DNA from 2 places in the Paenibacillus sp. cl6col genome. Region 2 is predicted to be linked to the other one. Evidence: riboswitches for the same ligand, from Rfam matches in the RefSeq annotation. Region 2 holds a riboswitch; the other holds the start of a gene.
What was found. Region 2 has a riboswitch for glycine ahead of BLS15_RS22340 (alanine/glycine:cation symporter family protein). Riboswitches for the same ligand answer to the same signal wherever they lie in the genome.
Positions count from the first base shown of each region.

Region 1: linked by a shared signal. The riboswitch ahead of gcvH (glycine cleavage system protein GcvH) and the one ahead of BLS15_RS22340 (alanine/glycine:cation symporter family protein) in region 2 are both predicted to bind glycine.

Region 1 covers NZ_FNAZ01000009.1:82,360-85,786, forward strand. Annotated here, with positions in the region: gene gcvT (glycine cleavage system aminomethyltransferase GcvT) at 1-1,070, opposite strand, end outside; glycine riboswitch at 1,299-1,393, opposite strand; glycine riboswitch at 1,557-1,665, shown strand; gene gcvH (glycine cleavage system protein GcvH) at 1,859-2,251, shown strand; gene murI (glutamate racemase) at 2,429-3,262, shown strand; gene BLS15_RS21625 (GNAT family N-acetyltransferase) at 3,222-3,427, shown strand, end outside.
Region 2 covers NZ_FNAZ01000009.1:238,263-241,689, forward strand. Annotated here, with positions in the region: gene BLS15_RS22335 (pyridoxal phosphate-dependent decarboxylase family protein) at 1-1,392, shown strand, start outside; glycine riboswitch at 1,588-1,694, shown strand; gene BLS15_RS22340 (alanine/glycine:cation symporter family protein) at 1,843-3,183, shown strand; gene BLS15_RS22345 (sigma-70 family RNA polymerase sigma factor) at 3,345-3,427, shown strand, end outside.

The DNA.
Region 1 (3,427 bases), 160 kb from region 2:
ACGACGCGGGCTTTCAACTGCTTGCCGCGAATTTCGACAAGAATTTCTGTATCCAATTCAGAGAATGCGGATTCAATCAAGGCCAGCCCTAGATTGCGTTTTAATGTCGGCGACTGTGTTCCTGTTGTAACTTCTCCGATCACGCGCCCATCTGCAAGCACTGGATAATGGGAGCGAGGAATGCCTTTGTCGATCATCTCGATGCCGACCAGCTTTCGTGCCGGTCCATCGGTCTTCTGCTTCGTTAATGCTACACGGCCGATGAAGTCGCCCTTATCCAGCTTGACGAATCGTGCTAGCCCTGCCTCAAGCGGCGAGATATCGGCTGTAATTTCTTGTCCATAGAGGGGCAGACGTGCCTCGAAGCGCAAGGTGTCTCTAGCACCAAGCCCTGCTGGGAGCAAGCCGAACGGTTCGCCCGCGCGAATCAGCTCATTCCATACGTGTGCTGCATCCTCTGCGGACAAGTAGAGTTCGAAGCCATCTTCACCGGTATAGCCTGAGCGAGACAGCAATGTTGATACGCCGCAGACTTGTGCATCCGATAGGAAATGGAATGGAGCGAGCGAATCAATAGGTGCCTCAGTTACCGCAGCAAGAATAGCTTGGGCATTCGGCCCTTGAAGGGCAAGCAATGCTGTGCGATTCGATACATTGGTCAAGGTAACGCCATGAATCAGGTGCTTCTGCAGCCATGCGTAGTCTTTATCGATGTTGGAGGCATTAACGACGAGCATGTAACGGTCGCTCTTCATCTGATAAATGAGAATATCATCGACAACTCCTCCGTCAGGGTAGCACATCAGCGTATATTGTGCTTTGCCATCCTCGAGCCGCGATACATCATTTGTTGTCATCTGTTGAAGAAATGTCAGGGAGGCAGGGCCGCTTACGATAAATTCACCCATATGGGAGACATCGAATAGACCTGCATGTGTACGAACTGCTTCATGCTCTCGCTGAATGCCGATAAATTGAACAGGGAGCTCCCAGCCGCCGAAGTCAATGCAGCGTGCACCCGGATAAGCAGAGTATTGATCAAATATTGGCGTTCTCTTCAATTGACTCATGAATTCACCTCGATACGCGTATTTGGACTAATCATCGGTATACGTACATAAAAAGGACAGCCGAAAGAAAAGTGGATGCATCGCATCCTCTCATTCTCTCGCTCTGTCCTTTGTACCTGAGAGTGTCGCCGATTGTCGCAAACAAATTGTTTGTTTCCGTGTCTACCATCGACTTTCCCCTTGGGTGACTGTATTCGTTTTCATGAATAGCAGTGCTCTCCAGAGGTGCGTCCGGTAAAAGTCCTTTTGCCTGAGAGATTCACCCATTCAGGCTTACTCCTTCGGCGCCGCTATGTCTCAGCAGTCTCTCCCTTTACCATCATTCGCCATTTTCAGCTGTCATCTCTACATTAGTTGAGCTTTCCACACTTTGTCAATTGATATTTTCTTCACAACTGATTTCATAGCTTGTCATATTGACAATCATGCATATCTTGCAATAATCTAATGGTGTTATAATTACCCAGTTTAATCGTAATTCGCGAACGAGGAAGGTCGGGAGAGTTTGACAATTGCGATTGTCAACACCGAAGGAGCAAGTTGCCAGCCGCCGATTGGCAATGAATCTCTCAGGTTCCATAACCGCCATTCTGACGCAGCTCTGGAGAGTGCATTTTCTATGCCGCCAAAGGGGTAAGTTCAACCGCAGTTGTGGCTGTGGAGGAACGGGAACTCTCAGGTACCGAGGACAGAGAACAAGGCGACAAGGCCGCTTCCTGTCCATTTTTACGATCTCGATTGGATAGACGGCCTGATGAATGACATTATGAATGAAATGGGGCGTTGACATGAGCGAAGTGAAGAATGGATTGTTGTATAGTGAAGAGCATGAATGGGTAGTTGCCATAGAAGGCAATACGGTACGGGTTGGCATTACAGATCATGCACAATCCCAGCTGGGAGACATCGTATTCATCGAATTTCCGCCAGTAGGTACCAGCTTGTCCGCAGGGGACAGCATGGGATCAATTGAATCGGTGAAGACTGTATCTGAGTTGTACTGTCCGGTATCCGGAACAATTACGAAGGTCAATGATGGATTGGAAGCGTCGCCAGAGCTTGTGAACAGCAGCCCCTACGAAGATGGATGGATTGCAGAAGTTGAAGTAGAAGGCAGCGTTGAGGAAGCTGTGAAGCACTTGCTGAATGCAGAGCAGTACACGAAGCTGATAGATGAATAGTTGAAGGAACAATAGGTTGAGAATCTAAGAACCTGCTGTACCGGTATCATGCTGGTGCAGCAGGTTTTTTCATTTGTTATCTGACAAATTTCGATAGGATTCACCGCCGAAAAGGAGTACAATATAAGCATCGACAACTAGATGTTGCAATGTTAATAAGAATGCTAGGTGAATGGAATGACAATCGCTTTTTTTGATTCTGGAATCGGTGGAATAACCGTGTTGGCTGAGGCTATGAAGCAGATGCCGCATGAACAATATTTATTTTATGCAGATACGCTGCATGTTCCTTATGGGACGAAATCTCAATCCGAGGTAATGCGCCATGTACATTCAGCTGTGGAAGACATCATGCAGCACAATGTGAAGGCGCTTGTTATTGCGTGCAATACAGCGACAAGCATCGCAGCGTCAGAACTAAGACGGAAGTACGACATTCCGATCATCGGGATGGAACCAGCAGTCAAGCCTGCCGTGGAAATGAACCGCGACAATGGCAAACGTGTGCTTGTATTCGCGACAGCTTTAACCTTAAGTCAGAACAAATACCATACATTAGTCAGTCGAATTGACGAAGAACATATTGTGGATTCGATTCCCTTGCCGGAATTGGTAGAGTATTGCGAGCAGTTAAACTTTGATAAGGGAGTGATAGGAGACTACTTCGTGCATAAGCTTGCTGGATTGGATTTGAATCAGTATGGAACGATTGTGTTAGGATGTACGCATTATCCCTATTACAAGCACATATTGAGAGACATTATCCCTGCTCATATCCAGCTTATAGACGGCAGCCATGGCACCGTGCAGCGTCTAGCACAAGTAATGCAGGAAAACCAGCTTAAGCAGTCATCGGATACGTCAGTCCGCCCTTCAATTCAATTTATGTGTTCAAGTCATGAGCAGCAATACATAGACAAGTTACAGACTGCACTCTATACCTATCAGACCTTCGGGGGAATGGATACGAATGAACAATCAATTGTTCGAGCTGGCGGGGAGCAGTGCTAAGCTGATCCCGATGCTTCCTGAACATAAGGAAGATTTATATGAAGCAGCATCTCATCCTGATATTTGGCACTACTTGCCGCGCACCATCCGCAGTCTTACGGATGCAGAACGAGTGATTCATGATGCTGTTCTGAACCGCGAGAAGGGGACTGAGTATCCATTCGT
Region 2 (3,427 bases):
TTAGAGAAGATCTGTCAGTATCTATCATACACCGACGAGGTAGTAGTTACTCCAGAATTAATCCCGTTAGAAATCGTACAGTATGCGGAGCAAATTGACTTTGCTGCTCCTGTCAAGCCTCAAACTGCGGTTCAGCATGTTATAGAAGGACTGCGTCGATATCAAGTGCACACAGCACATCCAGGATATTATGGCTTATACAATCCACGCCCGAACTTTATGGGAATTATGGCAGACACGATAACAGCGGCGTTTAACCCCCAGCTTGCTGCATGGAGTCATGCACCGTTTGCCGTAGAAATTGAGAATTACGTACTGCGTGAACTCGCCGTTCAATTTGGTTACCCGCGTGATGTTGCTGATGGAACTTTCACGACTGGGGGAGCGGAAGCTAATTTGACTGCAGTCTTAACGGCTCTATCTTATCATTTTCCAAAGTATGCAACAGACGGATTAGCAGCTCTGGAGAAGCCACCCATTCTGTATGCTTCTGAAGAGAGTCATCATTCATTGGTGAAAGCGGCTCGTTCCTGCGGGCTTGGAACGAATTCAATTCGCTCCATTCGTACGAACGATTCCTTGCAAATGGATATAGACGCGTTATCAGAACAAATACGTACAGACCGCGCGCAAGGTTTAGCCCCATTTCTTATTATTGCTACAGCGGGAACGACGGGAGCCGGTGCAATTGATCCGTTAATGGACATCGCAGCAATAGCGGAGCATGAACAGATGTGGCTTCATGTGGATGCTGCTTATGGCGGTGCAATCGTATTGGATTCCGAGCTGTCCTCCCATATAGATGGTATCCAGCAAGCAGATTCAATCGCGTTTGATGCACATAAGTGGCTGTCCGTTCCGATGGGGGCGGGCATGTACTTCACACGGCATTCACGTATATTGAATGAAACCTTCCGTATAACGGCAGATTATATGCCGAAGGAGGGTGAGGAGTTGCCCACGATTGATCCATATACGCATTCCATTCAATGGTCACGGAGATTTATAGGATTGAAGCTGTATTTATCCCTGGCTACAGCGGGTTGGGAAGGATATCGGGCTGTCTTGCGACATCAAGTTGAAATGGGCAAGCTATTCCGAGAAGAATTAATGCGATCTGGCTGGACAGTTGCCAATGATACCGTGCTGCCTGTCATTTGCTTTCTTGATCAAAAAGCATGGACACGAAACGACCAGGACTTCGCTCTATTTGTGAATCAACACGTATTGAGCACAGGGAAAGTGTGGCTATCCGTATTTACCATTCATGGTGTACCAACGCTGCGTGCATGCTTTACCAATTACGATACGAATGTGCAGAATGTGAGTGAACTCATTCATTTATTAAATGAGGCCAGATCCCTATATTACAGTCAACGAGCACATGTGTGATAGATGGTATGGGATAAATTACAATGCAGTGGATCATTGCACAATGATAGTGTGTCTACTATAATGTTACCTACAACTTTATAACTGGATGAAGTTTGCGGGAGATAGACGAATCGTCTAGCCGAAGGGGTAAGCTCTCAGGCGCTTAGGCATATCGAACCTTGAGCTCGAATACGTATAAGCAGGACCGTAAATGGACAGGACTCTGGAGAGACTCCATGATTGGGGCACCGAAGGGGCAAGACGAATTTGATTCTCGTGGATTCGTTAAAACTCTCAGGTAAAAGGACAGGGATGCAGAAGCGTAGAAAAATCGTAAGTCATTGGTATGATGATCTTATTTAGGTATGTCACTTACGTCAGGTTATTTATTCTGCACACATGTCCCCAGGGTCAAATCATTCGATTTGACTCTTTTTATTATTCACAAAGAGGGGAACTGATTTGACAATGATGGAACAATGGTTAGACAAATTGAACAACATGGTATGGGGAGCACCGCTTCTTATTTTATTAGTAGGAACGGGAATTTTATTAACGATCCGCTTGGGAGGGCTGCAGTTGTTCCGCCTGCCGCTCGCCTTGAAGTTAATATTCAAGTCGAAGAATGAGGGAGAAGGGGATGTATCCAGCTTCGGTGCATTGGCTACTGCGTTGGCGGCGACAATTGGAACTGGTAATATCGTGGGGGTTGCTACTGCAATTAAGGTGGGTGGACCCGGTGCATTGTTCTGGATGTGGGTTGCTGCATTCTTCGGAATGGCTACCAAATATGCGGAGGGATTGCTTGCTGTCAAGTATCGCAACATTGATGACAATGGACAAGTGCTAGGTGGCCCAATGTATTATATTGAGAAGGGGCTTGGCATGAAATTCAAGCCGCTTGCTGTATTCTTCGCGATTAGCGGGGTGTTGGTTGCCTTACTTGGAATAGGTACATTTCCGCAAATTAATGCGATCGTCACATCTACAGAAGCAAGCCTTGGAGTGCCTGCAGTAGTCACTGCGGCAATCGTCACTATCGTGACCGCACTTGTTACAATTGGCGGGATTCAGAGTATATCGCATGTGACGACGACAATTGTTCCTGTCATGGCTATTATCTATTTTATCGCGAGTTTTGTGGTGCTTATTGCATTTGCGGATCAGATACCGCACGCACTGTCGTTGATTTTCCATGGCGCGTTCAATGTAACAGCAGCAGGAGGCGGCTTCTTGGGAGCAACGGTTATGATGGCGATCCGCAACGGGATTGCAAGAGGTGTATTCTCCAATGAATCAGGTCTCGGAAGCGCACCGATTGCGGCCGCGGCTGCGAAGGTGAAATGGCCGGCTGAGCAAGGACTCATATCAATGACTGGAACATTCATCGATACGATCATCGTCTGCTCGCTTACAGGATTAACATTGATTGTAACGGGTGTATGGAATGGCCCAATGGAAGGAGCGGCCATGACACAGGCAGCATTTGATGCTGCGCTGCCATACGGTTCCCTCATTCTTATGTTTTGCTTGATTTTATTTGCATTCACGACGATTCTTGGCTGGAACTATTACGGCGAACGGTGCATGGTTTATTTGTTCGGTGTCAAATCGATTCTGCCGTACCGCCTTGTGTTCATTGCGATCATTGGCTTTGGGGCATTTATCAAGCTGGATATGATATGGAAGCTTGCTGATATTGTAAATGGATTAATGGCGCTGCCGAACTTAGTTGCACTGCTCGGTTTGTCTGGAGTCGTCGTGTCTGAGACGCGTCTATATTGGAAGCATAGGGAATCCGAAAAATAAATAGAAGCAGGAAGCGATTCCTGTTCTTAAGTAAACTGCCAAATGCATGAAAGTGAACATTTGGCAGTTTTTTTGCGTTTAATGAAACCTTTTGCCTATCTTGTGCATCTAATTGACAGTTTGATTCGCGTGTATGGGGTAAAGAAGGGAGTAGAAACGGCTTGCATAGCGATATAGAGACAGAAGTGAGATTGGCTAAGGAAGGTAACAAAGAAGCGTTTATTCGACTCATCAAGCAGCATGA